3 regions of the Neorhizobium sp. S3-V5DH genome follow, and region 2 is predicted to be linked to each of the others. Evidence: riboswitches for the same ligand, from Rfam matches in the RefSeq annotation. Region 2 holds a riboswitch; each other region holds the start of a gene.
What was found. Region 2 has a riboswitch for cobalamin ahead of bluB (5,6-dimethylbenzimidazole synthase). Riboswitches for the same ligand answer to the same signal wherever they lie in the genome.
Positions count from the first base shown of each region.

Region 1 (10,209 bases), on a different contig from region 2:
ACGATTTTACGAAGGAACTCGGCCCGCTCTACGGCGAACGGGCCCTCGATCTTCTTGGACACGGCCCCTATCTCGTCCGCGACTTGATCGAGACCCACGGCATTGCATGCGAGCTGGAGAAGAACGGTACGCTGCATTGCGCGGTTGGCGCCGATGGCATGAAGGAACTCGAGGAGCGCGCCCGCCAATGGCAGAAACGCGGCGCCCCGGTCACTTTGCTGGACGCCATGGAAACCGAACGGCGCACGGGCAGCAAGGCCTATTCAGGTTCGCTGCTCGATATGCGCGCCGGTACGCTGCAGCCGCTTGCCTATGCCCGCGGATTGGCCCATGCCGCCGTCAGGGCAGGCGCGAAACTTCATACAGGCAGCGCGGCGATCGAAACCGGCGAAGTGAATGGCAAGAAGTTCATCAGGACTGCTCACGGACAAGTTACGGCTGACTGGATTATCGTCGCCACGGATGCCTACAGTACCGGCCCTTGGGAACAGGTTCGCCGCGAACAGGTCCATCTGCCCTATTTCAACCTCGCCACCAAACCCCTCGGCGACAACCTCCGCCACTCGATCGTCCCCGGTCGCGAAGGCTGCTGGGACACCAAGGAAATACTCTCTTCCTTCCGCATGGATCAGGCGGGGCGCCTGATCTTCGGTTCGGTCGGGGCTTTGCGCGGCACCGGTACCGCCATCCACAAGGCCTGGGCGCGACGTTCGTTGAAACGTATCTTCCCACAACTCGGCGAGGTGGAATTCCAGGCCGAATGGTACGGCCTGATCGGCATGACCGACAATGCGCTGCCGCGCTTCCACAAGTTCGGCCGCAACGCCGTCGGCTTTTCCGGCTATAACGGCCGCGGCATTTCCCCCGGAACGACATTCGGAAAAGTGCTCGCCGCGCATGTACTAGGCGAGATTTCAGAAGCCGAACTGCCGCTGCCGCTGACCGATACGACGGAGCCAGGCTTCCGCTCTCTCAAGGAAGCCTACTATGAAGCAGGCGCACAGATTGCCCACTTCGCCGGCGAACGGTTCTGATTGTCAAACCATCGCCGATTTGTAGATTGACTGACATTGAATTCCGGAGACCGATATGACCCTTGCCACTCTTGATCTCGCCGCCGAGGTGAAAAGCATTCTGAGCGATCTTGGCGTAAAAGCCGAAAGCTATACCGGCGGCACGCTTGTCGTCCGCTCGCCGATCACTGGCGCCGAGATCGGCAAGCTGCCGGAGATTTCGGCTGAGGAGGCCGGAAAGGCGATCGAAGCCGCCCATGCCGCCTTCCTGGAATGGCGGGCCGTGCCTGCTCCAAAGCGAGGCGAGCTGATCCGGCTGCTCGGCGAGGAGCTGCGTGCGGCCAAATCGGCGCTCGGCCGACTGGTGTCGGTGGAAGTCGGCAAGATCACCTCGGAGGGCCTTGGCGAAGTGCAGGAAATGATCGATATCTGCGACTTCGCGGTCGGGCTCTCCCGCCAGCTCTACGGTCTCACGATTGCCACCGAACGCGCCGATCACCGCATGATGGAAACCTGGCATCCACTCGGGGCTATCGGCATCATCTCAGCGTTCAATTTCCCGGTCGCGGTCTGGTCCTGGAATGCGGCCCTCGCCATCGTCTGTGGCAATTCGACCGTCTGGAAACCTTCGGAAAAAACCCCGCTGACCGCGCTTGCAACCCAGGCGATCTTCGAAAAGGCGCTGGCCCGCTATGTTGCAGAAGGCAATACGGCACCGAAGAACCTCTCCACGCTGCTGATCGGCGGGCGCGCGATCGGCGAGATCCTGGTCGATCACGAGAAGGTGCCGCTGGTTTCGGCGACCGGATCGACGGCCATGGGCCGCGCCGTCGGGCCGCGCCTGGCGCAGCGCTTCGCCCGTTCCATTCTGGAACTCGGCGGCAACAACGCGGCCATCGTGACGCCCACCGCGGATCTCGACCTGACGCTGCGGGGCGTTGCTTTCGCTGCCATGGGAACGGCCGGACAACGCTGCACCACGCTTCGCCGCCTGTTCGTCCATGACAGCGTCTACGACACGCTGGTACCACGCCTGGTCAAAGCCTATCAGTCGGTCACCATCGGAAATCCGCTGGAAAACGGCAACCTCGTCGGCCCCCTGATCGACCGGGCTGCTTTCGACAAGATGCAGAAGGCGCTCGAGGCCGCTAAGGCCGCTGGCGGGAAAGTGGTCGGAGGCGAACGCGTCCATGCCGAAAGCTCGACCGATGCCTACTATGTGCGCCCGGCAATCGTGGAAATGCCTGCTCAGGCAGGTCCGGTGAAGGAAGAGACTTTTGCTCCGATCCTTTACGTGATGAAGTATTCGAGCTTCGATGAGGCGCTCTCGCTGCACAATGACGTGCCGCAGGGCCTTTCCTCCTCGATCTTCACCAACGACATGCGCGAGGCCGAAACTTTCGTATCCGTGCACGGCTCCGATTGCGGCATCGCCAATGTCAATATCGGTCCCTCGGGCGCCGAGATCGGCGGGGCATTCGGCGGAGAGAAGGAAACCGGCGGCGGTCGCGAATCCGGTTCGGATGCCTGGAAGGCCTATATGCGCCGCGCCACCAATACGCTGAACTACGGCCGCACATTGCCATTGGCGCAGGGCGTCAAGTTCGACGTCATCTGATCGGATGTCTCAGCCGCTGAACCTGCTCACCGACATCGAGGGCGTGGCTGTGGGCCACGCTACGGATCATGTGCTGGGTTCGGGCGTGACGGTAATCGTTTTCGACGAACCGGCAGTCGCTTCCGGCTCGGTGCTCGGCGGCGCGCCGGGCGGGCGGGATACTGCGCTGCTCGATCCATCCATGACGGTGCAGGCGATCGATGCCTTTGTGCTCTCCGGCGGTTCGGCCTTCGGGCTCGATGCCGCAGGGGGCGTCCAGGCGGGCCTCCGCAAGATAGGTCGTGGTTTCGACGTCGGCCCGGTCCGGGTGCCGATCGTGCCGCAGGCGATTCTGATGGACCTCCTGAACGGCGGCAACAAGGACTGGGGACTTCACTCGCCCTATCGAGAGATGGGGTACGAGGCTTTCGAGGCGGCGGCAAAGGGTTCCTTCGCCCTTGGCACGGTGGGCGCAGGAACCGGCGCCACCACCGCTACCTTCAAGGGCGGAATCGGATCATCGAGTGCCAGAACTTCAGCCGGCCATACCGTTGCGGCACTGATGGCGGTCAACGCTATGGGTTCCGCGACGGTAGGCGACGGTCCGCATTTCTGGGCCGCTCCCTTCGAGGAGAATGGCGAATACGGCGGGCTCGGCTTGCCGCAGAACTTCGACAATCGGCTGCGCATGAAGGGTCGTAACAGGATTGCGACGACAATCGGTGTTGTGGTGACCGACGCGGGGCTGAGCAAGGCGGAGGCTCACCGCCTCTCGATCATGGCGCATGACGGGCTTGCCCGGGCCGTCCTGCCGACCCATCTGCCGGGCGATGGCGATACGATCTTTTCTGCAGCGACCGGCGCCAGGTCCCTGAATGACCCAGGAGACTTTCTGGAGATATGCCATCTTGGGACGCTGGTAACGGCGCGCGCAGTGGCGCGCGGAGTCTACGAAGCAACCGCGTTACCGGTGCCGGATGCGCAGCCCGCCTGGCGCGACAGCTTCGGCTCCCTGGTTAGATAGTTCGCAGCGCTTGCTCCACGCGTGGCCAATCTTCCGCAGCGGGCAGGCCGATTCTGAGATCCCCCGGGCGCTCCGCAAACCGTCGGATGATGATCCCGCGCTCGCCGAGATGCTGGAAGATCGCCTGCGCCCGCGTGTCGCGGATGAAGCGGAAGAGCGAGGTACCCCCCGCGACGGAAATGCCCGCTTCTGCGAGCACGGCATCGAGCCGCGCCGCATCCGCCTTCAGCTTTTCCCGCATCGCCTTCTGCCAGTCGGCATCGGCAAGCGCTTCGCCGGCAATGTGCAGCGCCGGACCGGAGACCGCCCAGGGGCCGAGGCGGCTCTCGACTTTCACGACGGTCTCGGGATGCGAGATGGCAAAGCCTAACCGAAGCCCCGCCATGCCATAGAATTTGCCGAAGGAACGCAGGACGACCAAGCCTCCTGCATCGACTGCGCCCGCCACGCTCTCCGCTTCAGAGACATCCATGAAGGCCTCGTCGACGACAAGAAGGCCGCGCTTGGCACGCATCACGGCCGCAAGAGTCAAAAGATCGCCGCGCTGGACAATCCGGCCGGTGGGATTGTTCGGATTGACGATGATCGCCAGACGGCCATCCGCCAGCCGTTCCATATCCTCCGTCTCGGTCACCTCAAGGCCTGCAAGCCGCGCGGCGCGAGCATGTTCCGCATAGGTAGGAGAGAGGACCACCGCCTTGCCTCCGCCCCAGTCCGCAGCAAGGCCGGCAATGACAGGCAGAAGGATCTGGGTTCCCGGCCCAGCGGCAACATGCATCGCAGAAGGTGCTCCGTATGCCCGCGCTGCCAGTATCTTCAGCCGTTCAGCCAAATACGGCTCCGGCAGTCGCGCCAAGGCATTGCCCGGAATGGGAGAATGCGGATAGGAATGCGGATTGATACCGGTGGAAAGATCGATCCACGGTTCGGGCGCATCGGGAAACGACGCTCGCGCCTGAGCAAGATTGCCGCCGTGCTGTATCGGATCGCCAACCTCAGGCCTTATCACCGGCATGTTCTTTCTCGCATTTTTTGCCCTGATCATCGAGCGGATCTTTGGTTATCCGGACTGGCTGTTTCGCCGCATCGGCCATCCGGTTACCTGGATAGGCGGGCTGATATCCCGGCTCGACACCAATTGGAACCGGGAAGAAGATGACTTTGCCAGGCGCAGGCGCAATGGCATTCTTACCCTGTTGGTACTGCTCGGCACGGTGATCGTCGTGGCATTGGCGCTCGAATATGGGCTTCTCTTCCTGCCCTTCGGGTCGATCCTGCTTGCCGTTGTTGCCGCAAGCCTGCCCGCCCAGAAGAGTCTCGAACAGCATGTCGCGGCCGTCGCTGACGCTATCAGGTACGGCGGACTGAACGCCGGACGAAAGGCTGTTTCCATGATCGTCGGGCGAGATCCGGAGAAACTCGACGAAGCCGCCGTCTGCCGCGCGGCAATCGAAAGCCTGGCGGAGAATTTTTCCGACGGCGTCGTGGCGCCGGCATTCTGGCTGGGCCTCGGTGGATTGGCCGGTGGCGCGGCCTACAAGGCCGCCAATACCGCCGACAGCATGATCGGTCACCGATCGCCGCGGCACGAGGCGTTCGGCTGGGCCGCGGCGCGCTTCGACGACGTGATCAACCTGCCCGCTTCGCGCCTGAGTGCGCTGCTTTTCGTCGTTGCCGCATTCTTCATCCCCAATGCTTCGCCGAAAGACGCGATGAAGGCTATCTTTCGGGACGCCCGGCATCACCGGTCCCCGAATGCCGGCTGGCCTGAGGCGGCGATGGCCGGCGCGCTTGGGATAGCGCTCGCAGGGCCGCGGAGTTATGGCGGCCAGATGATCGAGGCGTGTTTCATGGGCGCCGGCGGACGTACGGAACTTACCCATGAGGACATCGTTCGCGCGTTGAAACTGGCCCGGGTCGCGGACGGTTTGCTGATCAGCCTTTTCGGCGTCCTGGCGTGGATCATCTGGCAAGTCTGAGCAATCCGTCAAGATCGAGATGCTTTTCCATATGGGCAGCAAGGCGGTCGAGCACTTCGTCCACACCTGCTTCGTAGTTCAGCCCGGACGCCCCGCCACCCAGCCGCTCAAGCCAGGCAGAGCGCTGCCGGTCATCGGCAAACAGGCCATGCAGATAGGTGCCGCAGATTCGTCCGTCGCGAGACAGCGCCCCGTCGGCCTTGCCGCCGACGACCGAAAACGGCTGCGCACAATCCGGCCCGGTCGTCCGGCCCACGTGCATTTCATAGCCGACTAATGATACTCCGTCGAAACTGCTGCCGGAAACTGCTTCCAGCCGCTTGTCGCCGGTCAGCACTGTTTCGATATCGAGCAAACCAAGTCCATCAACCGCCCCCGGTGGACCTTCTATACCCTCGGGATCAGAAATCCGGCTGCCTAACATCTGATAACCACCGCAGAGACCCAGCACACGTCCGCCGCGTCTCACATGCGCGGCGATATCGATATCGAAACCAGCCGCCTTTAGCGCCTCCAGATCGGATATCGTTGCCTTGGAGCCGACCAGCAGCACGAGATCGCAATCCACCGGAATGACCTCGCCGGGCCGGACGCGGACGATTTCCACATCCGGTTCGGCGTCCAGCGGATCGAGATCGTCGAAGTTCGATATGTGAGGCAGGATCGGCACGGCGATGCGGATCTTCGCCCCCGCCTTCCGGGTATAGGAGCCGGCGAGACCGAGCGCGTCCTCCGCCGGCAGGCGGACTGCATCGGCAAAGTGCGGCAGAAGGCCAATCGACCTCCAGTGTGTCAGTTCCGCAATCATCCGCATGCCGTCGGCAAACAGCGTTGGATCGCCCCGAAAGCGATTGACGATAAAGCCGCGGATCATCGCCGCATCTTCAGGTTCGAGCACAAGCTTCGTACCGGCCAAGCTGGCGATCACGCCGCCGCGGTCGATATCGCCGATCAGCACCACCGGCACGTCGGCTGCCCGGGCAAAGCCCATATTGGCAATATCGTTCTGGCGCAGATTGATTTCCGAGGCGCTGCCGGCGCCCTCGACCAGCACGAGATCCGCCTGATTTCGGAGACGCTCGAAACTTTCCAGCACGCGCGGCATCAGCTTCGGCTTCAGATCCTGGTATTCGGCCGCCTTGGCATTGCCCTCGACCCTGCCTTGCACCACCACTTGCGCGCCAACTTCGCTCTGCGGCTTCAGCAAGACAGGATTCATGTGGACGCTGAGCGGCGCCTTGGCGGCACGGGCCTGCAATGCCTGCGCCCGGCCGATTTCACCACCGTCGGCCGTTACCGCCGCATTGTTCGACATGTTCTGCGGTTTGAACGGCAGAACCTTCAGACCTCGGAGCGTGAAGGCGCGGGCAAGGCCCGCCACGACCAACGACTTGCCGACGTCCGAACCCGTTCCCTGAAACATCAGTGATCGAGCAACCATGCGCCTAGAACTCGATGCCGGCCTGAGCCTTTACGCCCGCCTTGAAATGATGCTTCACCAGCGTCATCTCGGTCACCATGTCGGCTACCTCGATCAATGCTGGTTTGGCATTTCGGCCGGTGACGACGACATGCAGGTCCGGCCGTCGCGACTGCAGCTCCGTAATGACCTTGTCGAGATCGAGGTAATCATAGCGCAGCGCGATATTGAGTTCGTCCAGGATAATCAAGCCGATCGTCTCGTCAGCCATGAGCTCGAGCGCCTTTTCCCAAGCCTTTTCGGCGGCGGCGATATCGCGTTTCAGGTCCTGCGTCTCCCAGGTAAAGCCTTCGCCCATCGTGTGCCAGACAACGCGATCACCGAAGACCGCCAGCGCCGGCTGCTCGCCCGTCGACCAAGCGCCCTTGATGAACTGCACCACGCCGACTCGGCGGTTGTTGCCGAGCATGCGCAGCGCCAGCCCGAAAGCGGCGGTGGACTTGCCTTTACCCGGGCCGGTGTGAACGATGAGAAGGCCCTTTTCCAGGGTCTTCTCCGCGACTTCCTTGTCCTGAACCGCCTTGCGGTTCGCCATCTTGGCGCGATGGCGCTCGGCTATGCTTTCGTCGACCTGTTTCACCGTGAAGCGAGCTTTGCCGCAGATGCGGCAGAAGCCTCCTCGCCTGCGTGAAAACGCTCGCGAAGCATGCCGCAAGCTGCCCCAAGCAGGGCCCAGAACACCAGATTCGTGGCATAAACCGCGTTGACGAAGCGAGCGTGTAATTCGACCGGCACGACCGTCTCGTGAGACGGCGGCAGCGGCGCGCCGATCAGGTGGGGAGCAATCAGCAGACCGATCGCCAGGGCAGCAAAAATCGCCGAGCGCGTGTAAGCCAGGAGACCAAGCGCAGCCGCAGTGCAGACGGCGGTGGATATCCACCAGATTTGTCGAGGCCCAAGTTCCGCAGCGGGCATGCCCGGCAATTCCGGCGGCAGGCCGAGACCGGGTGCGAGACTGACGGCGAGGAAGCCGGCAATGCCGAACATCAGGCCGCCGCGCCAACCCCTGAAGCCGCCAAGAGCCTCTGAAGCCGCGACCAGAACGAGCCCGAAACCAATTGCCGACAATGCATTGGCAGCGGCGGTATAAATGAAGCGTTCGAGGCCATCGGCTGGAGCCCAGGCCGCTTCGTCATGGTGGTGGTCGGCAGGACTAGCTGCTCCCGCTGCCGGAACATCGTGGCTATGGCCTGCCCCACCGCCGGCATTTTCAAATACCTCGGCCTGCAGGATCAGCGGCACGGTGGAAAGGCTCTGCATGATCGTGAGCAGCAATCCGGACAATAGCCCGGCGATCACCGCCGTGAAGACGATGTTACGAAACAATGACATGGAAAGTTTTCCCTCAGTGACAGGGGAAAGCGAAGGAATGGCGCGAATCGTGGGCGGCATTGTGAACGACTTCCATGTGGGAGAAGCCGACGAAACCGACGATGAACAAGCCAAGCAGGGCCGTCATGCTAAGCGGAATAATCTTCGAAGCAGAAACGCTCGTTGCCATCGAAGCGGAATTCGTAACCATCGTATCGTCCTTTCGCCCTCCACCCGAGGGCCGTTCCATTTCGTCTTCAGCCTCGGCAGGTCTCCTGGCTCGCGGATCGAACGCCTAACGCCCGCCTTCCCGGATTTTCCAGTGGCTTCATGGACGAAGACTTTCCGCTTACAGTTGCGGGGGCAGCCGCGGGTTTGACGACAATCCGTCACACCGCATTCCCTCAAACCCTTTCGGGCACCATAGGCTTGGCCACTATAGACGAATTCGCCAGCCTCGCAATCGCCTTTGCGACGCATTGACATGGTGTCGCGACCGGGCGTAGTTGAAAGGAACGGTCCTTTTCTGGCAACGGGAGGGGCTAAGAGAGAATGCGGTGCGAGCTTTATGCTCAATGCCGCGGCTGCCCCCGCAACTGTAGGCGGCGAGCCATTGCCACCGAGCCACTGGATAATCCGGGAAGGCAGGCAAATGGCGGCGACCCGCGAGCCAGGAGACCTGCCGTTGGATTTGTAAGCTTCGCCGGGCGGGGTGCTCCGGAGGAAGCCGTGTCATTCATGGCAGACGAGCTTTGCTTTTCTGCTCCGCACCCCGATTGTTTGAACCCGGCGGTAACGCGGCTGAATGATGAGTGACGAGCGAAAAGACGATCCCGACGACATCGGCGTGACAATCTTCGTCTGCACGAACTGCCGTGACGAAGCAGATCCGGATATCCGGCCGGGCCTGAAAATGATCGCTGCGCTGAAGGAAGCTAGCGCCGGCAAGCCGCTGGCAGTCAAGCCGGTGACCTGCCTTGCCAATTGCGAAAAAAGCCCGAGTGCCGCCTTCAACCATCGGTCCGGCTGGTCCTATGTCTTCGGTCATCTGACGTTGGAGAACGTCGACGATATCGTCGCCGGCGCAATGATGCTCGCAGAAGACGAGCGTGGCTTCCTTCCCCTTCGTGGCCGTCCCGCCTGCCTGCGCGGCAAGGGCATGACGGCCCGCATCCCACCCTTTCATCATCACGAGGACATGCCTTCATGAGCGTCAATTTCGACCGCATTCCGTGCACCGTCGTTACCGGATTCCTCGGCGCCGGCAAGACCACGTTGATCCGTAACCTGATCGAAAAGCTGGATGGCAAGCGGCTGGCGATCATCGTCAACGAATTCGGCGATGTCGGCATCGACGGAGAGGTGCTGAAGGGCTGCGGTATTGAGACCTGCCCGGAAGACAATATCATCGAGCTTGCCAACGGCTGCATCTGCTGCACGGTGGCAGACGACTTCGTGCCGGCGATCGACCAGATTCTTTCCCGCGAGCCGCGCGTCGATCATATCCTCATCGAAACCTCCGGCCTCGCTCTGCCGAAGCCCCTCGTCCAGGCCTTCCAGTGGCCGGACGTCAAAGCTCGGGTGACCGTGGATGGGGTGATTGCAGTGGTGGACGGCCTCGCACTCGCCGAAGGCCGGGTGGCCGACGATCACGAAGCGCTCGAGGCTCAGCGCCAGGCGGATGGCTCGATCGACCACGACGATCCGGTCGAGGAGGTCTTCGAAGACCAGGTGGCCTGCGCCGACATGATCGTGCTGACCAAGACGGACCTTTTGGACTCGGTCGGGCTTGCCGCAGCAAGGGA
Region 1 covers NZ_SMCL01000008.1:168,907-179,115, reverse strand. The annotation lists gene EDE09_RS14355 (FAD-binding oxidoreductase) at 1-1,034, shown strand, start outside; gene EDE09_RS14350 (aldehyde dehydrogenase family protein) at 1,090-2,631, shown strand; gene EDE09_RS14345 (P1 family peptidase) at 2,636-3,634, shown strand; gene cobD (threonine-phosphate decarboxylase CobD) at 3,627-4,649, opposite strand; gene cbiB (adenosylcobinamide-phosphate synthase CbiB) at 4,648-5,613, shown strand; gene EDE09_RS14330 (cobyric acid synthase) at 5,597-7,054, opposite strand; gene cobO (cob(I)yrinic acid a,c-diamide adenosyltransferase) at 7,059-7,673, opposite strand; gene EDE09_RS14320 (CbtA family protein) at 7,670-8,425, opposite strand; gene EDE09_RS14315 (CbtB-domain containing protein) at 8,439-8,615, opposite strand; cobalamin riboswitch at 8,652-8,845, opposite strand; cobalamin riboswitch at 8,904-9,106, shown strand; gene EDE09_RS14310 (DUF1636 domain-containing protein) at 9,213-9,614, shown strand; gene cobW (cobalamin biosynthesis protein CobW) at 9,611-10,209, shown strand, end outside.
Region 1: linked by a shared signal. The riboswitch ahead of EDE09_RS14310 (DUF1636 domain-containing protein) and the one ahead of bluB (5,6-dimethylbenzimidazole synthase) in region 2 are both predicted to bind cobalamin.

Region 2 (10,209 bases):
GTATCGCCGTCGCTCAGCTCAACCCAACTGTCGGCGATATAGCCGGCAACCTGGCCCTTGCGCGGGAAGCGCGCAGGGACGCCGCCGGCGAAGAGGCAGACCTTGTTCTCTTCACAGAGCTCTTTATCTCCGGATACCCGCCAGAAGATCTCGTCCTCAAACCGGCTTTCCTGGCTGCCTGCCAGAGGGCTGTCGAACAGCTGGCGGCCGATACTGCCGATGGTGGTCCCGGCGTCGTCATCGGCTTTCCGCGACAGGGGGAGGCGGGCCGGCACAACTCGGTTGCCTTGCTGGACGGTGGCAAGATCGTTGCGATACGGGACAAGGTCGATCTGCCGAACTATGGCGAGTTCGATGAGAAACGCGTTTTCACGGAAGGATCGATCTCGGGGCCTTACAACTTCCGGGGCGTCAGGATCGGCATTCCGATATGCGAGGAGATCTGGAACGACATGGGCGTCTGCGAGACGCTGGCGGAAAGCGGAGCGGATATCCTGCTCGTGCCGAACGGTTCCCCTTACTATCGGGGCAAAGTGGATGTCCGCCATCAGGTCGCCCTGCGTCAGGTGATCGAAAGCGGTCTGCCGCTGCTGTTCGCCAACCAGGTCGGGGGACAGGACGAGCTTGTCTTCGACGGCGCAAGTTTTGCTTTCAACGCCGACAAGACACTCGCCTTCCAGATGAGCCAGTTTGAACCGGCAATCACCGTGACCGAATGGAAGAAGGCCAACGACAGCTGGCGTTGTACGCGCGGCCCGATGGCGCGTATTCCCGAAAAGGAGGAAGCGGATTACCGCGCGTGCCTGCTGGGCTTCCGCGACTATGTCAACAAGAACGGCTTCAAATCGGTGGTTCTCGGGCTTTCAGGCGGTATCGACTCGGCGCTCTGCGCGGCCATTGCCGTGGATGCCCTGGGAGAGGAACGGGTGCGCACGGTGATGCTGCCCTATCGCTACACGTCAGAAGAGTCGCTCAAGGATGCGGCCGATTGTGCCAAGGCTCTTGGCTGCCGCTACGACATCGTGGCGATTGCCGAGCCGGTCGACGGATTTTCATCGGCATTGTCGGAATTATTCGAGGGAACGGACGAGGGCATCACGGAGGAGAATCTGCAGAGCCGTGCGCGCGGGACGATCCTGATGGCGATCTCCAACAAGTTCGGTTCCATGGTGGTGACGACCGGCAACAAATCGGAAATGTCGGTGGGTTATGCGACGCTTTATGGCGACATGAACGGCGGCTTCAATCCGATCAAGGATCTTTACAAGATGCAGGTCTACGGGTTGTCCGCATGGCGCAACGAGCATCTGCCGCCTGGCGCGTTGGGATCCGGCGGCGAGGTCATCCCGAAGAACATCCTTGCCAAGGCGCCGTCTGCGGAATTGCGTCCCAACCAGACCGACCAGGATTCGCTGCCGCCCTATCCGGTACTCGACGATATCCTCGAATGCCTGGTCGAGCTGGAAATGGGAACGGAAGAGATTGTAGCCCGGGGTCACGATCTGGCGACCGTCCACCGAATTGAGCACCTGCTTTATCTTGCCGAATACAAGCGGAGGCAATCCGCACCCGGTGTAAAGATCACCAAAAAGAACTTCGGTCGAGATCGGCGCTATCCGATCACCAACCGATTCCGGGACCGGTGAGGGCATGGCGCTGCGGAGTTCTGTCGAGATCTACAATATTCGCACCCGGCAATACCGGGTTGTCTGGCAGACTGAAGCTCTGTTCGAAGCGCCGAACTGGTCGCCGCGTGGTGACTATCTGATGCTCAACAGCGACGGGCTGATCTACCGGCTGTCACCGCTGGGTGACAGCGCTCCCGTTCCAGTCGATACCGGCTTTGCGCGTGAGTGCAACAACGATCATGGCATTTCGCCGGACGGCTCGCTGATCGCCATTTCCGACAAGGTAGAATTCGGCAAGTCGGCAATCTATGTGCTACCGGCGGAGGGTGGTGATCCCCGGCTGGTGACGGAGAAACTGCCCTCCTACTGGCATGGCTGGTCACCGGATGGTGGAAAATTCGCCTATTGCGGTATCCGCGACGATCTCTTCGATATCTATACGATCGATAGGGAAGGCGGCGAAGAGACACGATTGACTTTCGGAGAGGGGCGGAACGACGGGCCCGACTATTCTCCCGACGGCGAATGGATCTATTTCAACTCCAGCCGTACCGGCATCATGCAGATCTGGCGCGTACCTGCGTCGGGAGGCGCAGCGGAACGTATCACCGACAGCAATTACGGCGACTGGTTTCCTCATCCGTCACCAAAAGGAGACAAGATCGTTTTCATCTCCTACGACGCGACGGTATTCGATCATCCGCGCGACCAAAACGTCCGCGTGCGGCTGATGGACATGGATGGCGGTCATGTGGAGACCTTGTTCGAGTTGTTTGGCGGGCAAGGCACAATGAATTCGCCCAACTGGTCGCCGGATGGAAACGAGTTCGCCTATGTGCGCTACTTCCCTGTCGCATGAGGGGCTTGAATGCGTGAGGCCGCTCATGCATAACCGCGACGTCAGGTGCCTGCCGCTGGCAGGAGAATCGGGAATCCGGTGCGAGACCGGAACGTGCCCAACGCTGTGAGGCGGACGCTTGCCGCAAAGTAGATGCCACTGGGATTTCCGGGAAGGCTGCGGCGAGCGGATGAAGCCAAGTCAGAAGACCGGCCTGTCGAGATAGACCGACCCGCGTGGACGGCGGCAAGGTTTTTTTGGTGCCCTGCTTTATTACGCGGGGTGTCAGCATTGTTGGGGATTAACGATGCGACCTGATCTTTTTGCCGATGCCTTGATGCCTGCAGAAGAATTCCCGGAACGTGACCGTGCTGCGGTCTACCGGGCCATAGAGACGCGCCGTGACGTGCGCGATCAGTTTTTACCCGAGCCGCTTCCGGACGATCTCGTTGGGCGGCTGCTTGGGGCGGCGCATGCTGCGCCGTCGGTCGGTTTCATGCAGCCGTGGAATTTTATCCTGGTGCGTGACCCGAAGGTCCGTGAAGCCGCCTGGCAGGCCTTCTCGCGGGCCAATGAGGAAGCGGCGGAGATGTTTCCGCAAGAACGACGCGAGGTCTACCAAAACCTGAAGCTGGAGGGCATCCGCAAGGCGCCGCTCAGCATTTGCGTCACCTGCGATCCCGAGCGGGCAGGCCCCGTTGTCATCGGTCGCACTCATGATCCGCGCATGGACGTATTCTCGTCCGTCTGCGCGGTGCAAAACCTTTGGCTGGCGGCACGGGCCGAAGGTGTCGGAGTGGGCTGGGTCAGCATTTTCCACGAGGCGGACCTGCGGACACTGCTTGGTATCCCCGAGGGAATTCAAATCGTTGCCTGGCTTTGCGTCGGCTACGTCGACCGCCTTTATCGAGAACCGGAGCTGGCGGTAAAGGGCTGGCGCCAGCGGCTCTTGCTCGAGGACCTGGTATTCAACGACAAATGGGGCCGAGCTTGATCACTGCTGGGGTTGTGGGCCGGTAGACTTCGGATTGGCAAGATCAATGCTTGTATCCGGCAGAAACTGGGGGCCCACTATGCGAACCTTCTTGTTCGGATCGTAGGTGCGCTCCAACGGCGGAGGCGGCGGCAGGTTTGCCGCTTTCGTTTCCTTCGGATCTTTTGTCCGCAGGTCGGTCACTCCTGAATAGGGCTCCGGTTTCGGCAATTCGATCCCCTGAACCTTCAGCCGCTCTTTCCGCTCCTCTTCGACATCGGAAGGGAGGCAGCCGTTCGATCGGATCGACGCAAGAATGGCATTGCGTTCATCCGACGAGCGCCAGAGCTGGCGTGCATTCTCCCGATCCGCCGTCAACGCGTCGCGCTCACGCTCCATCGCGCCAAGCGCATCGCGCATCTCGTCGCAGGCGCCGCCATTAGCGCTGCCACCGAAGACGACGATGCTGCCGCCGCAGCCGCTGCGGCGCATCTCGATTCGATGCCGACGAATGTCGCCGTTGATCTCGCTGAGATGTTGCGAATAGCGCCGCATCTCGGCGGTGTTGCCGATGATTTGCGGAGCATTGTTGAGTTGCCGGTAAAGCGCCGCGCAGGTGCCTATATCCCGCGCGGAAGCCATGTCGGGTGCAAGCAGAATTGGGGCGATCAGCAGGTTGCGAATGCGCATCAGTCGATGTCCGGCGATCTCTAGAATCGGTAACCGCATCATGAGGCAGGCCAGTTGACAATATCATAAGCACGCTCTCGCAATCTGCGGAGCCAGTACGGATTATGCGGTTCACAGGCCTAGGACTGCAGAGCGAAATCCGGTTGTGAGGCCTCCACAACAGCCAGCGCTGCCATGTTTACCACGCCGCGCGACGTTACCGAGGGCGAGAGGATATGTGCAGGCAGCGCCGTACCCAACAAAATCGGTCCGACATGAAGTGCATCGGTGAGATTTCGAACGATCCCCAACGAGATATTGGCCGCGTCCAGGTTCGGGAAGATCAGAAGATTGGCCTCTCCGGTCAGCGAGCTGTCTGGCATGGCGCGCTTGCGCAGGTCTTCCGAAAGCGCGGAGCCGCCCTGCATCTCACCGTCGACTTCCAGTTGAGGAGTCCGTTTGCGTACAAGGCTGAGGGCGGCGCGCATCTTTTGTGCGCTTTCGGAATCCCGAGAACCGAAATTCGAATGGCAGATCAGCGCCGCTTTGGGGACGATGCCGAACCGCTGGACTTCCTGGGAGGCGAGAATGGTGATTTCGGCGATTTCCTGTGCGGAAGGATTGTAGTTCACGAATGTATCCGTGAAGAAAATCGCGCCCCGTTGAGAGATCAAGAGGCTCAGGCCCGAGAAGGCGCAGACGCCCTCCCTTTTTCCGATAATCTGCTCGACGTCGCGCAGATGCCGATCATAACCGCCTTCCACGCCGCAAATCAGCGCGTCAGCCTCGCCGCGCTTGACGGCAAGCGCCCCGATTACTGTGTTGTTGGTGCGCACGATGGTGCGCGCAGTCTCCGGGTTGATGCCCCTGCGCCCTACCAGAGCGAAATAATCATCGACATATTCGCGGTATCGAGGATCGTCTTCCGGATTGACGACTGCGAAATCGACCTCAGGCCGAATACGAATGCCAAAGCGCTGAAGGCGCGCCTCGATGACCGACGGGCGGCCGATGAGGATGGGCGTGGCGGTCTTTTCCTCCAACAATACCTGCGCGGCGCGAAGCACGCGTTCATCTTCGCCCTCCGCAAAGATTACGCGCTTTTTCTCGGCGGTCTTGGCGGCGGCGAAAATCGGCTTCATGACAAAGCCAGAGCGCCAGACGAAGCGGTTGAGCTGATCGAGATAGGCGTCGAAGTCCTGGATCGGGCGGGAGGCTACGCCGGTTTCCGCTGCGGCTTTTGCGACGGCCGGTGCGATGCGCAGGATAAGCCGGGGATCGAAGGGTGAGGGGATGAGGTAGTCGGCGCCGAAGACGGGCGTTTCGCCGGAATAGGCGCGAGCGGCAACGTCGGAAACCTCCTCGCGGGCAAGTGCCGCGATCGCCTTGACCGCCGCCATCTTCATTTCCTCATTGATCGTCCGGGCGCCGCAATCCAGCGCGCCGCGGAAGATATAGGGGAAGCAAAGGACGTTGTTCACCTGATTCGGAAAATCCGAACGACCGGTGCAGATCATGGCATCCGGACGGGCGGAGCGGGCGAGTTCCGGCATGATTTCCGGTGTCGGGTTGGCGAGCGCCATGATGAGCGGCTTCGGCGCCATGCGCGCAAGCAGTTCTGGTTTGAGCACTCCGGCTGCAGACAATCCGAGGAAGACGTCGGCATCGTGGATGCTGTCGGCCAAAACACGCTTATCGGATTTCTGGGCGTAGATTTCCTTCCACTCGTCCATGAGCGTGTTGCGGCCGTCGTAGACCAGGCCTTCGATGTCATGAACCCAGATATTTTCCTTCTTCGCTCCGAGCGAAACGAGAAGATGCAGACAGGCAAGCGCCGCCGCACCGGCGCCGGACGTGACGATCTTCACGTCGCCGATATTCTTGCCGGCGAGTTCCAGCCCGTTCAGGATCGCGGCTGCCACGATGATCGCTGTGCCATGCTGATCGTCGTGAAACACCGGGATGTTCATCTTTTCGCGCAGCCGGCGCTCGACCTCGAAACATTCGGGAGACTTGATGTCTTCCAGGTTGATCCCGCCGAAGGTCGGCTCCAGCGCCGAGATGGTAGAAACCATCGTCTCGATACCGCGGGCTTCGATTTCGATGTCAAAGACATCGATGCCGGCGAATTTCTTGAAGAGGACGGCTTTGCCCTCCATGACCGGCTTCGATGCCAGCGGGCCGATATCGCCGAGGCCGAGCACGGCCGTGCCGTTGGAAATCACCGCGACAAGATTGGAGCGGGCTGTAAAATCGGCAGCCGCATCGGGATTGTCGCGGATCGCAAGGCAGGGAGCGGCGACACCCGGCGAATAGGCAAGTGCCAGGTCGCGCTGGTTTCCGAGCGGTTTGGTCGCCTGGATTTCGAGCTTGCCGGGGCGGGGATAGCGGTGGAAGAACAGCGCCTGCTCGTCGAGATCGCCCGTGGCCGGCACGGCCGGCGATTTTGGTTTATCCTGCGCGTTCATGGTTCCTCCTGGCTTGTTTTTTCTGCATGGGCTGATGGTAAGGAGAGACCCTCCTTACATCAATCGGCCGGGTGCGACAGCAGCTAATTTGCGGTGATAGCGGAAATGGAGCGATATCGGAGCGCCGCTGATCGGGGTTTTCCCGGAGCCTGTCATCATCCTGAAACACGAGTCTGGTTTTGAAAAACAAAGAAGCGGCGACGAAAGGACGACTTCGTGACCGGGCAAGTGGAAACAAGGCATTTCAGAACGCTCTTTATTTCGGACGTGCATCTCGGCTCCAAGGCCGCCCGAACTGACTTCCTGCTGGACTTCCTGCGTTATCATGAAGCCGATACCATTTTTCTCGTGGGTGACATCATCGACGGCTGGCGGCTGAAACGGAACTGGTATTGGCCGCAGGGGTGTAACGACGTTGTTCAGAAACTTCTGCGCAAGGCGCGCAAGGGAACACGCATAGTCTATATTCCCGGCAATCACGACGAATTCCTGCGGTCGTTTCCCGGCACGCATTTCGGCGGAATAGAGGTGGCCGAGCGAGCAATTCACGAGATGGCTGACGGCAGGAAATACCTCATCTTGCATGGCGACGAGTTCGATGTCGTCGTTCGCAACGCGCGCCTGCTCGCCTATCTCGGCGACTGGGCCTACGACGCGGCCATCGTCATCAACCTCGGCCTGGCTGCTATCCGCAGACGCCTCGGCATGCCTTACTGGTCTTTCTCCGCCTGGGCAAAGCTGCAGGTCAAACATGCTGTCAACTTCATTGGCGAGTTTCAGCGCGTCGTGGCCGAAGAGGCGCGCCGCCATAACGTGGAAGGCGTGATCTGCGGCCATATTCACCATGCAGTGATGGAGGACATCGACGGCATCCATTATGTCAATACCGGCGACTGGGTGGAAAGCTGCACGGCAATTGTCGAACATCAGGATGGCAGGCTCGAAATGATTTCCTGGCAGCGGGATACCGCTGCCGCCGAGATCAAGGCACTGGCGGCGCCGCAGGTCGTCGAGGACATGCGGGCTGCCTGAACTGCGATACGTGTCAGCTCTGCCTAGGGCCATTTCTTGCCATAGGCATAGGCAGGGCTCTGTGTTAGGTAAGCGGCAAGTTTCAGCAACCTACCCGTGAAATCGTGATTCCTACACAGACGGCGCCCGCCGCGCCCCGGTTCTTCCAATTGCGCTGCGCACTCGCCTATGGCGCACCACTGGGAGTGAACGGCGTCATTTTGCCTTATCTGCCGGTTTGGCTCGACGGACTTGCCTTTTCCGAATTCGAAATCGGGATTGTGCTGGCCGCGCAACTTCTCTTGCGGGTGTTCGCCGCGCCGGTGGCCGGCGTTTTTGCCGACCGGCTGGGGGAGCGGACGCTGATGCTTGTTTGGTCCGGCGCGTTGTCGTTGTCGACGGCGCTGGCCATGTTTTTTACGGACACCTTTTGGCCTGTGCTGTTGATCGTCAGCCTCCAGGCGGCTTTCTTTGCGCCTTATGCGCCGATCGTCGAATCCGTCGCAGTCACAGGTGTCCGGCGTTGGGGATTCCAGTACGGCGCCATGCGCGTCTGGGGCTCAGTCGGCTTCATGGCTGTCGCGCTTATCGTCGGAGAGCTTCAGGGTTACTGGGGTTTTCAGACGATCCCGCCCGCAGTGGCGGTCGGATTTGTGCTAACAGTCTTGGTTGCGTTTGCCGTTCCGAGGCTCGGTCAAGCCGTGATTCGACCCGCCAATGCCGGTTTTAATCCCAGCTCGATCCGTCGTGTCGACTTGCATGTGTTGATGATCGGAGCGTCGATTGCTCAGGCTAGCCATGGAATGTTCTATACCTTCGGCACGATCCACTGGCAGCAGATCGGCTTCTCGAGCGGATCCATCGGAATATTGTGGAGCGCCGCGATCATTTTCGAAATCGTCGTATTTTTGACGGCCGGCAGGCTCGCGAAGTCCGTATCGCCTTGGACGCTGTTGCGGATCGGCTGCGCGGCGGCGATCCTGCGCTGGAGCCTGTTTCCATTCTCGCTGGGGTTCTGGGGCTACATGGCGCTACAGGGCCTGCATGCGTTTTCGTTCGCTTTCGTGCATCTGGGACTTCAACAACGCCTGGTAGAGTCAGTGCAGGAGCATCAGGAATCCACGGTGCAGGGCGCGTATGTCTTCTACAACGGCGTGTTTCTGGCAATTTCGACCATATTGTCCGGTTTTCTTTACCGGCAATTCGGGGTGACGAGTTACCTCGCGATGTCGCTTCTCGCCTTGATCGGGCTGGCAACGATCGCATTTGCGGCTCGCATTCAACCCCAGAGGTCAGGGTCTGGCGGATAAACCAGCGAACCCTCGTAGCGAAGGCCGGTCGGCCTGTCCCTTGCAAGCAGCAATGGCCCGTCGAGATCGGCGTAATCGGCTTCCTGCGCCAATAAAACAGCCGGAGCCATCGCAAGCGAGGAGCCGACCATACAGCCGAGCATGACCAAAAATCCAAGTCGCTGAGCCTCGGCCTTCATGGCCAGTGCTTCCGTCAGGCCGCCGGTCTTGTCCAGTTTGATATTGACTGCATCATAGCGATCGCGAAGGCTTTCGAGATCTTTTGTCATGTGCACGCTTTCATCGGCGCAAACCGAGACCAAGCGCCGGATATTGGCCAGGGCCGCATCCTTGCCGGCGGGTAGAGGTTGCTCGATGAGCGACACGTTCAGTTCCGCCGCGACAGCCATGTGGTGCGAGAGATTTTCTTCCGTCCATCCTTCGTTGGCGTCCACGATGATGCGTGCGTTCGGAGCCGCTTCGCGAACGGCGCGAAGCCGTGATTCGTCATCCTCGGTACCGAGCTTGATCTTGAGGAGCGGGCGTTGAGCATTTCTGCGGGCATCGGCAGCCATAACCGCGGGCTCGCCGAGTGAAAGCGTAAATGCCGTAACGAGAGGCTTCTGGCTGGCTGCGCCAATGAGGTCTGCTACCCGGAGGCCGTCGCGCTTCGCCTCCAGATCCCAAAGCGCGCAATCGACTGCATTCCGTGCGGCCCCCGGTTTCATCCGGGTCTGCAATTCCTCGCGCGTCAGCCCGCTGTCGACAGCCTCCGTGATCGACTGGATATCGGAAAGGACGCCATCAAGGCTTTCGCCATACCGTTTATAGGGCACGCATTCGCCGCGTCCGGAGAAACCGTCTTCGCGGATCGTGCAGGTAATGACTTCGGCTTCAGTTTTCGAGCCGCGCGAAATCGTGAATAAGCCGGCGATCGGAAAAGTTTCTATTGTGGCTTCGAGGTGACGGCGCATGGTTTTACGCATCCTTTTGACGCAAATACCTGTGAGGCGGCTTTATTGCTGATCCTGAAAATGCGATCAACCGTATCGTATTGAAACCTCAAATGACCAGTGACTGCGAAAGAAGCCGTGACGTCCAAGGCAGCCGAAATCAAGGCCGAAGATCTGCCAGGCGGCGAACGTTATCTTTTGGCGGGCGACTGGCGAGGTTCGACAATTTCTCCGATCCTGAATGATCTTGAAAGGCTGGAACGCGCCCAGGGGCAGGGCAGGCTGGAGATCGATCTCAACGGCGTCGGCGGCGTCGATACGGCTGGAGCGTGGCTGATTCGACGGCTGATGACGTCCAAGGTTGAACAGGGCCGCGACGC
Region 2 covers NZ_SMCL01000021.1:4,529-14,737, forward strand. The annotation lists gene EDE09_RS22300 (NAD+ synthase) at 1-1,646, shown strand, start outside; gene EDE09_RS22305 (TolB family protein) at 1,657-2,487, shown strand; cobalamin riboswitch at 2,514-2,699, shown strand; gene bluB (5,6-dimethylbenzimidazole synthase) at 2,774-3,460, shown strand; gene EDE09_RS22315 (hypothetical protein) at 3,461-4,129, opposite strand; gene EDE09_RS22320 (NADP-dependent malic enzyme) at 4,249-6,576, opposite strand; gene EDE09_RS22325 (UDP-2,3-diacylglucosamine diphosphatase) at 6,793-7,608, shown strand; gene EDE09_RS22330 (MFS transporter) at 7,713-8,897, shown strand; gene dgcA (N-acetyl-D-Glu racemase DgcA) at 8,867-9,850, opposite strand; gene EDE09_RS22340 (ABC transporter permease) at 9,968-10,209, shown strand, end outside.

Region 3 (10,209 bases), on a different contig from region 2:
GTCGATCTGGTCTGGGTATTCATCTTCGCGTTTTTCTATCTGTGGTGAAGGAGCGTCATCATGAGCGAGACAACATCGCATATGCAGACACCCACGCAAGCGCACAGCGCGCAGCATCCGATCCGGCTCTACCTCCTCGTTTGGGGCCTGCTCTTCGTGCTCAGCGCCTTTTCCTACATGGTTGATTATCTCGGGGTCCAGGGCTTGGCGCGCTGGTTGCTGATCATCGTCTTCATGATGCTGAAGGCAGGTTTGATCGTTGCTGTCTTCATGCATATGGCCTGGGAACGGCTGGCGCTCGTTTACGCTATCCTGCTGCCGCCGGCAGCCGTGCTGATCTTCATGGCACTGATGGTCTCGGAAGCGAACTACACCATCTTCACCCGGCTCGCCTTCTTCAACACCGCGCCCTGATCGCGCAGTGTTGGCGCCGATTGCATTCGGTAAAAATCTACCTTAAGTAGCATTATTTATATTTCCTAAAACAAAAAGTTGACAATCGCATTGGCATCCCCTATTTGAGAACCATCGATACTTTGTTTGCTGATATTGTTGTTGCTGCGCCTCGCGCTTCTTGACGAACGTTCCCTCTCAAAAGTCGAAAACATCCCGCCGTGCGTCGCCCGGCGGTCCACAATTGCTATGAAAGGGTTCGTTATGACCACTGGCACAGTTAAATGGTTCAATGCCACCAAGGGCTTCGGCTTCATTCAGCCTGACGACGGCAGCGCCGACGTTTTCGTTCACATCTCTGCTGTCGAGCGCGCCGGCATGAGCTCGATCGTTGAAGGTCAGAAGCTCGGCTTCGAACTCGAGCGCGACAAGAAGTCGGGCAAGATGTCTGCAGGCCAGCTTCAGGCTGCCTAAACTTTAGCTTCCATGACCACGGATGTACTGGCATGGGTAGCGAAAGTATGCGAAGGCCAGGCGGATGTCTGGCCTTTTTCTGTTAAGGTAATTGGCTGACGCGAATAGTCGCCCGGCTTCCCGCGAGCGATCTCCGCCTGCACCTGTAACATGCCGAAAAATACAAGGAAGATCCATTGAGACACCCGAACGACAACAGCTTTGCCGAGCGCCGCAAAACCGCAGCGGATGCCAAGCAAAGGCTTTTGGCGAAATTTGCGTCCGCCCCGAAAGCGGACGATCCCGCCATGCAGGAGCGGCGTGCTGAGCGCGAAGCCGTTGCGGCAGCGCGAGAAGCCCGCCGCGCCGAACGTGAAGCATTGAAGGCAGCGGAAAATGAGCGCCTCCGGAAGGAAGCGGCGGAATTGACCGCCGCCGCGGAAGCCCATGAAAAAGCCGAGGCTGCCGCCAGAGAAGCAGAAATCAACGAGCGCGTTTCCCGCGTCGTGGCCGATGAAGCCGCCCGCAAGGCAGAACGCGACCGCCGCTACGCGGCACGCAAGGCCCGTCAGCGCTGACGGTTGCAGAGCATATACCAGCAGAACGCAACGGCGAATCTCTCCTCGGAGCTGCTGCGCCCCGAGGCCGAGAAGGTGGATCGAACTCCATGAACGCCCATGTTTTTCCAATCGCCAATGTCGCAGATGACAACGTCGGCGCGTGGCTGAAGATTCTATCGAAATATCGGCAGCCCCGTTTTGGCCGCAGCGCATTCGAACTGATCGTCACGCTTCTTCCCTTCACGGCGTTCTGGGCCGGCGCCTATATCTCTGTCGTCCTGGGTTTTCCGATCGGGCTCGTCCTCGTTCTCCCGGCAGCCGCCTTTCTGCTGCGGCTCTTCATGATCCAGCACGATTGCGGGCACGGCTCGTTCTTCGCGCGCCGGCGTCTCGACAATTGGACCGGGCGGGCCCTCGGGGTTCTGACCCTGACGCCTTACGACTACTGGCGGCGGGCGCATGCCGCCCATCACGCCTCGGCCGGCAATCTTGACGAACGGGGCGTCGGCGATATCACCACGCTGACGGTTGCTGAATATCATGCCCTTCCCTGGTCGAAGCGTCTCGCCTACCGGCTTTACCGTCATCCGCTGGTCATGTTCGGCATCGGGCCTGCCTGGCTCTTTCTCTTCAAGCAGCGCCTGCCTTTCGGGATGATGAATTCCGGGGCTTTGCCGTGGGTTTCCACGATGGCGACCAATCTCGCGGTCGCAATCCTCACGGCTCTGATGATCTGGGCCGTCGGGCTCGTTCCCTTTCTGCTGGTCCATCTGCCGGTGGTTCTGCTTGCGGGTGCAGCCGGCGTATGGCTCTTTTACGTCCAGCATCAGTTCGAGGACACCCATTGGTCGAAGGGCGACGAATGGCAGTTCCCGAAAGCCGCGCTTCACGGCGCATCCCATTACGACCTGCCGCTGGTGCTTCGATGGGTTACCGGCAATATCGGCGTTCACCACGTCCATCACCTATCGAGCCGGATTCCTTACTACAGGCTGACGGAAGTGCTTCACGACCATCCCGAGCTTGCTGGTATCGGCCGCATAACCTTGTGGCAGAGCATTCAGTGCGTCAGGCTCGTGCTTTGGGATGAAAAGAGCAGCAAGCTCGTTTCCTTCCAGGATGCTGCGAAGATGGCAACGCCTGCGTGATTTAACCGGCAACGTGCGGCTCTGCCGGATTACCTCCGGAAATCGTATCCTTCCGCGGTTCATTGACGGCGTATTGCATCACGCCGGCATGATCTTTCATCGGGAGAAGTTGCAGTCGGCACGCCGTGATTTTACCCCATGGAAGCAGATTGCCCGCCCTTTCGGCCTTGTGCTTGAAAACGGACGTGACAGCTTCCTTGGATATCGATTTCGACTTCGGCTTCGATCCCAAAAACCTCGCGGATGCGTTTGGCGGTGAGCACCTCGGAAGGCGTTCCGAGCGCAGCCAGCCGCCCGCCCTGCATCACGGCGATCCGATCGCAGAACATGGCGGCATGGTTGAGGTCGTGCAGTGCCGCGACCACTGTAAGCCCCTGCCGGCCGACGAGATCGAGCAGGCTGATCTGGTGGCCGATGTCCAGGTGGTTGGTCGGCTCGTCCAGGAGCAGAATCTTCGGCTGCTGGGCAAGAGCGCGGCCAATATGCAGACGTTGGCGTTCCCCGCCCGAAAGCGTATGCCAAAGCCGATCGGCAAGATGAGCCATGTCGACATTGGCAAGGGTCGCCTCGACGACCGCATCGTCATTGGCTGACCAGGGCGACAAAGGTCCGAGATAAGGCGTGCGTCCAAGCTCGACGGCCTGCCTGGCAGTGATCCGCTCGGCGGTCTCCGCCTGCTGCTCCACAAAAGCCAGATGCCGGGCGACTTCGCGCCGACCGAGCCTGCCGATCGGCACGCCATCCAGAATGACCTCGCCGGACCGCGGCCTGCGGATGCCGGAAAGCAACGCCATCAGACTCGTCTTCCCCGAGCCGTTCGGACCGATGAGACCGAGAAACTCTCCTTCCCTGACCTCCAGCGAGATGCTCTTCACAATCGCAGCTTCCCCGACGCCCCAGGAAACGTCTTTTGCCGTAAGCGTCATCCGCGTCCCCTTCGCTGCCCCAGAACGAAAGCGAAGGCCGGCGCTCCGACAAGGGCGGTGATCACTCCGATCGGCAGGACCTGACCCGGGATGAGAACGCGGGAAAGGATATCCGCCAGGATCATGAAAACGGCGCCGATCAGCGCGGCAGCCGGCAACAGCACGCTGTGGCGGACGCCGACCAGCATGCGCGCTGCATGCGGAATGACCAGACCGACAAAGCCGATGGAGCCGACGATCGAAACCATGACCGCCGTCATCATTGCGGAGACTCCGACCAGTGCGACGTAGGTGCGGCGAACGGATATGCCGAGTGATGCCGCCGATTCCGCGCCGAACGTGAAGGCGTCAAGCGAGCGGGCATGCCAAAGGCAGACCAGAAGACCCGTCAATGCGGCAGGAATCGCCAGCCAGGCATCCGGCCAGCGGACTCCAGACAGATTGCCGAGCAGCCAGAACATGATGCCCCGCGCCTGTTCCGCGGTCGCCGCCTTGGTAACGATGAAGGAAGTGAGCGCATTGAAAAGTTGCGACCCCGCAACGCCTGCAAGAATGATGGCCGCCGTTCCCTTGCCCGCCTTGAGGGCCAGCAGGCTGACAAGGGCAAAGGCTATGAGGGCTCCGAGAAGTGCACCCATCGGGAGCGTCATCATGCCGCCCCCCAGGCCAAGAATCGCCACGCTGACGGCCCCGGTGGAAGCCCCCGCGGAGATCCCGAGGATATAGGGATCGGCTAGCGGATTGCGCAGCAGCGACTGCAGCACCACCCCGGACAAGGCGAGCGCCGCACCGCAGCAAGCCGCTACGACTGCCCGACTGAGCCGATAGCTCCAGACGATGCCTTCGTCGATCGGCTCGAGCGCATAGCCCGCACTCCACAGCCGGTTGGCCACCGTCTTGGCAACCACCCCGAACGGGATCGAAGTCTCGCCGATCGCTGCGCCAAGCCACAAGACTGCGACGAGGACCACAAGCGCCAGCGGAATAGCGCCCGTACGGCCAATGGAAGAGACTGCAGGTCTCATTTGACCAGACCGGCGCCTGCAATGGCATCGGCCAGCGCCTCAATGCCCTCGATGGTGCGGATCGTCGGATTCATGGCTTGCGCATCCATGTCGAAGACATGGCCGCTCCTAACTGCCGGCATCAGGCTGGCGACAGGATCGGTGTCCAGGAATTTACGTTTCGCCTCGATGCTGTCCAGCGGGTAACGGCGGCGATTCATTGCGCCGGCCACAATCATCGTCGGATTGGCCCTGGCGATTGTCTCCCAGCCCACCGTCGGCCATTCCTCGTCGGTTTTGATGATGTTTTCGATCCCGAGAGCCGACATGATGTAGCCGGGCGCCCCGTTTTTACCCGCCACGTATGGGTCAGCGTCTTGCTGGGCGCTGGAAAACCAAAAGACGGCCGAAAGCCTGCCCTCGACAGAAGCGACCTTGGCGCGCGCCGCTGCCTCACGCCGCTTGAGATCGGCCACTACTTCCTCGCCCTTTTCCTGCACGTCGTAGATCTTCGCGAGATCACGAACCTCCTGATAGACGAGGTCCATGGTAAAAACCTGATGGCGGACGCCGTCGCCGGCGGCGGAATTTTCCTTGCCCATGCAGTCGGACGGCGACGTGTAGACCGCGATGCCCAGTTCCTCGAACTGTTCGGGCTTTGCAACGACACCCTCGGGACCGACCTGCCACTGGAACTGCACGGTGACGATGTCCGGCTTCTTTCCAAGCACGCTTTCAAAGCTCGGATCGTTGTCGGCGAGGCGTTCGATCTTGGCGTTGACCTCTTCGTAGCCTTTCAGGACAGGCCCGACCCACAGCGCAGTGCCGATCACCTTGTCCGCAAGACCGAGAAGGTAGAGAATCTCGGTGCTGCTCTGGCCGATCGAGACGGTGCGTGACGGCGCGTTCTTGAAGGTTATCTGCCGCCCGCAATTCTCAAGCGTGAGAGGATAGACGGTTTCTGCCGCCAGGGCGTTGTGAAACAGTCCTGAAACAATCAAGGACAAAGCGCACAGGCCAACGTGCGGCCACCGCTTGGAAGTGATCATCGTTATATTTCCCGAAGTGTGATGTGAATGCGGGTCCTGAACGGGCCGCGCTAGATATCAGGATGCTTTCAAAGCACCCGGTCGCCCCGTCGACGATGGAGATCTGGGAAATATGATACGCAAAAGCGCGATGAAGCGCGGGTGTCGGCCATGTCTTTCTCCTCTTCGGGCATCCCCGCCCGTGATGATGGATCGATGTTCGACGGCAGGTCTCCTGGCTTGCGAATATCTGTCGCCCACCTGCCTTCCCGCGCCCAAAACCAGCGCAGTGGCATGGCGCCTTTCGGCACCACGAGGATGGACGGCAATCCGCTCACAGTTGCGGGGGCAGCCACGGTCTTGGATCCCCTTCGGGTCGTCCGCACCGTATTCCCTTTTCGTCCCGTTGCTTTTGACTCCGGGAACCGTCATCGCCAGATAAAGGCCCGTCCGTCTCGCCGTCAAGCTGGAAAAGACGGCAGCCAAGGTGCGGAGACCGAAGAGCAAGCGTATGAGATTTCCGCGCCCGTTCGGACCGGGGACTTTGGTCGAGATCGGCTCGGCGAGATACCGGTGATAGGTGAGGAGAAGCATACCGAGCCCCGTGTCGTATAATCACTCTCAAAAATCACACGGATCTGCATATGTAATGTTATTACATTCGTCAAATGAAAAGTTGCGCAAGAATGCTTCGTTACGGGCACCGGCCTTCTCTTTTCAGCCGCCGATGTCGTCCTTGCCGCTAATCGAGACGGAGGGGTGCGGCCGGGCGTCGTCGAGACGGAAGGATGCTGTCTCGCTGAAGACGGCAGCAGAGGCAACGCCTATGGATTGGTATCCATACTTCGCTTAATTTATCGATCCAGACCATAAGTCGTCTATGAAAACCGGACGGGGAAACGATGGCCAGGGAAGATTTCAACGACCTTTTATGGTTCCTGGCCGTGGCAGAGGAGCGGAGTTTCACCAGGGCTGCGGCCAAACTCGGTATTACTCAGTCCACGCTTAGCCACACGATCAAGCGCCTGGAGACACGCATGGGCCTGCGGCTTCTGTCCCGCACCACCCGTAACGTGGCGCTGACCGAAGCCGGTGAGCGTCTGTTTCAATCGCTGGCGCCTCGGGTCTCCGCCATAAGGGATGATCTTGCGGCACTCATGGCCCTGCGCGACAAACCGTCCGGCACTATTAGGATTACCTTGTCTGATCACGCGCTGGAAAGCATCGTCTGGCCCAGACTGCAGCCGATCCTTTCTGAATACCCCGATATCAAGCTTGAGCTGAGCCGGGATAACGGCTTGCGCAATATTGTGGAAGACGGTTTCGACGCAGGGATAAGGCTCGGCGAGAGCATCGAGAAAGACATGATCGCCATCAGGGTCGGTCCCGACTGGCGAATGCTGGCTGTCGCCTCGCCCCAGTACCTTGCCACGCAACCGCCGCCGCAGCATCCGCAGGACCTCGTACAGCATAACTGCATCAACATGCGCCAGGCCACCGGCGGCGGGCTCTACGTCTGGGAATTCGAGAAGGACGGGCAAGAGCTACGTGTCAGAGTCGACGGCCAGCTCACCTTCAATAGCTCTTACCCCATGATAGATGCTGCCATGAAAAATGGTGGCATCGCCTATCTGCCGGAAGATCTTGTCGCCGAACACATCGCGACTGGACGCCTCGTGCCCATGCTGGAAGAATGGTCGCCTCCATTTTCAGGCTATTTCATCTATTACCCGACCCGGCATCAGAACTCCCCTGCCTTCAAGGTCGTCGTGGATGCCTTGAGATACCACGGGCATTAGGCGGTAGGGACGAATTACGTTTCAGGGATTCCGGGCGGGCGCAATCGGTCCCAACTTGGCCACCCCCTCGGATAAGAGCCTCGCCAACTTCATCGATTCATCAAATTCGCCGCTACCGCGACATGGCTCGAGTGCCAGCTCGTTCCCAGAGAAGGTCTGCTGTAGACCGCGGCGCATCTGAGAAGCTGAGCAAGGGGTTCGAGCATCCGATTCCGCAACTACCGGAAAGGCCCGGGCCGTCGCCAATGACGCTTGTCCGCAGATCCCATGACGGCGAGGTCTCGTGTGTTCGCTTACGCCAGCACCGCCTCCACCGGGCGCCGCGGCGAATAGGGTAGCGTCGGCCCATATCCGAACCGCATGACGATGTCCGGCCGACGTCCAGGCAGGCCGGCGAGCGCGGCCAGCTCGGGTCGCAGTTGCGCGACTTCCACCGGTTGATTGATAAAGGCATGCTTGAGACCGAGCGCCGTCGCCTGCAGGGCGAAGCGCTGGCAGGCACGTCCGGCGCGGACCCAATGCTCCGCATCGTCGCGTTCGGAAACGAACACCGCTACGCCCGCTGACGAATGAAGCTGCCTTGCGTATTTATCGTTCTCGGTATCCGCGCGAAACGCGAGATCGAAGAGGTGCGGACCCAGCCAGCTCGGCAAGGATGGGTTGCCGCTCGTAGGGCCGAACAGCCCATCGCCAGATGCCATCGCCTGGCGCGGGTTGAAGCGCAACCAGGATTTCAGTTCGCGCATGAAGGCGGCGTCCGCCATCTGCGCGGTGTTTCCGGCGAGGACGAGATCCCGCACGCGATCCATCCCGGTCCTCCCGGTGATCAGCACGAGATCGACGCCCGGCATGTCTGCCGCCGCTACCAGAGCCCGGAGGTCTGCCGTGGAAACGCTTTTGCCGTCATAGTCGGCGCGGGTCGACTGGCGCCTCGGAATCGCCGCGAACAGATCGGATCGGCTCGCTGCTCCGTCGCCGAAAACCAGTGTCACGGTGCCTTCATGCGCCGGATCGAAGCTGATTTCTTTGGCAGGACGGCCAGCCGCGGAGGCGGCGAGCGCGAGGTTCTCGGCTGCGCATCCGAGGCTCGCAAACAGATGGTGGTCATCGGCATCGACCACCGGGGTGCGCCGCGTAGGGTCGGCGAGGATGTCAACGCGCCTCTCACCGAGGCGAAACCGCCACGGCTGCGTGTTGTGGCCGTTCGCGGCAAGCGTCGCGTAGCGGACAAGTTCGTGCAGCCGGGGGTTTTCAGAAAGCACGGCCCTGCTCGCCGCAATCGAAACTTCATACGCCTCCATCGAGCCCATCTGACGTAGGCTCCAATAGGTAGCACCTGCGCCCGCGATCGCCACCGCGCCGCCTCCGATGAGCAGACCGCGCCGCGTCATCATCCGAATAACTCCCGCGGCATGCTCTCATCCCGGCGGCCGGGGCCATCGGGCAGGAAGGCGACATGGTCGCGGCGGCAGATCGCCCGAACCGCTGCGCGCGCCGTCATGAGGCCGCACGGCAATCCTCCGCCGGGCTGCACCCATTGACCGACCATCCGGAACCGGTGGAGGCCCGGCAGAGTCTGGCGACGCGGCCGAAAGCCGACGCCTGGCGTAGGCAGAAAACCCTCCATGCTGCCTTTCCAGTTGCCGGTAAAGTGCATGACGCTGGCCGGCGTCGAAACATCCGTCACTTCGATGGCTTCGCGGACACCCGGCAGGCGGCGTTCGAGAATTTCGATCACGGCTGAAGCAATGCGCCGCTTCTCCACCTCGTAGGCGGTCGCATCCTTGCGCCGCAGATCCTGCCAATAGGCATAGTTCCATGTTGGCAGAAAGCAGGTGACCGCGGTCTTGCCTGCGGGCGCAAAGGTCGGATCGAAATGGAAGATGCGGAACGCGACGGTGTCGAGGCTGGTCTCGGGATCGATTTCGAGTGGCTTGGCCAGAGTTCGAGCGAGGAAGCCGGGTTCCTGCGAAAGGTCCCTTGCGACGCCCAACGAGACTTGCAGATAGGAAGGAAAGACCTTCTGGCTGTCGTAGAAGGCGTCGATCGCCGCGTTGCGATAGCGGCCCTCGAGCATATCGTAGATCGACGCGTGGCCGTCGGCGCCGGAGATCACCCAGCCGCCCTGATGATCTCGCCGTCGCTCAGCCTGACGCCCACGGCAACGTCATCCTCGACCAGGATCGTTTCGACTTTCGCCATGAGGCGCAATTTTCCGCCAAGCGCGCGGAAGCGTTGGGTGATCGCGTCGATGATCGACTTAGCGCCGCCCACCGCGTAACCCGCATTGCGTGCACTCATCCAGCCGAACATCAGCACGAGCGCGATGGCAGCCATGTCGGCCAGTGCAGGCAGGTTTCAAATGTGTAGCCGTTCCGCGTCCAGCTGGTCGCGAGGCCTCCCGGGATCGCATGCTGCTCCAGGATCGTCACCTGATAGCCGCAGAGCTGCGCGTAGACGCCGGTGCACAAGCCCGCGATCCCGCCGCCAATGATTACGATATGTCGAGCAGGTTCAGGCATGGAGAAACCCTCGTTGGACGAGGTAAAGCTGGGCGACTTTTCGGCTCCCTTCATTGAGGCAGGTCAAACGGCCGTCTTGTCACAAAGGTTGTCAGTTCAAACATCCACGGCACTGCCGTTTTCGCACTGCCAGCCGCGCCGCAGATCACGTCCGTCTGCTCCATACTCTGTCATACAAGGTCATTCCGCCCAGCATGGCTGCGACGAATAGGACCGTCTGGGGGAGGCCGACCGACAGGGATGCAACGGCCGGACCGGGACAGAAGCCGCCAATCCCCCAGCCCAGGCCAAACAAAGCCGAACCGACCACCAAGGGTGCATCGATCCGATTGTCCGTCGGCACATGGAAGCTGTCGTCGAGTACCGGACGCTCCAT
Region 3 covers NZ_SMCL01000003.1:307,538-317,746, forward strand. The annotation lists gene EDE09_RS07430 (heme-copper oxidase subunit III family protein) at 1-48, shown strand, start outside; gene EDE09_RS07435 (cytochrome C oxidase subunit IV family protein) at 61-414, shown strand; gene EDE09_RS07440 (cold-shock protein) at 658-867, shown strand; gene EDE09_RS07445 (DUF6481 family protein) at 1,044-1,424, shown strand; gene EDE09_RS07450 (fatty acid desaturase) at 1,514-2,554, shown strand; gene EDE09_RS07455 (ABC transporter ATP-binding protein) at 2,686-3,480, opposite strand; gene EDE09_RS07460 (iron ABC transporter permease) at 3,477-4,505, opposite strand; gene EDE09_RS07465 (ABC transporter substrate-binding protein) at 4,502-5,533, opposite strand; cobalamin riboswitch at 5,720-5,957, opposite strand; gene EDE09_RS07470 (LysR family transcriptional regulator) at 6,415-7,311, shown strand; gene EDE09_RS07475 (nitroreductase family protein) at 7,605-8,705, opposite strand; gene EDE09_RS28430 (hypothetical protein) at 8,702-9,427, opposite strand; gene EDE09_RS28435 (hypothetical protein) at 9,424-9,648, opposite strand; gene EDE09_RS28440 (FAD/NAD(P)-binding protein) at 9,624-9,833, opposite strand; gene EDE09_RS07485 (YeeE/YedE family protein) at 9,979-10,209, opposite strand, start outside.
Region 3: linked by a shared signal. The riboswitch ahead of EDE09_RS07465 (ABC transporter substrate-binding protein) and the one ahead of bluB (5,6-dimethylbenzimidazole synthase) in region 2 are both predicted to bind cobalamin.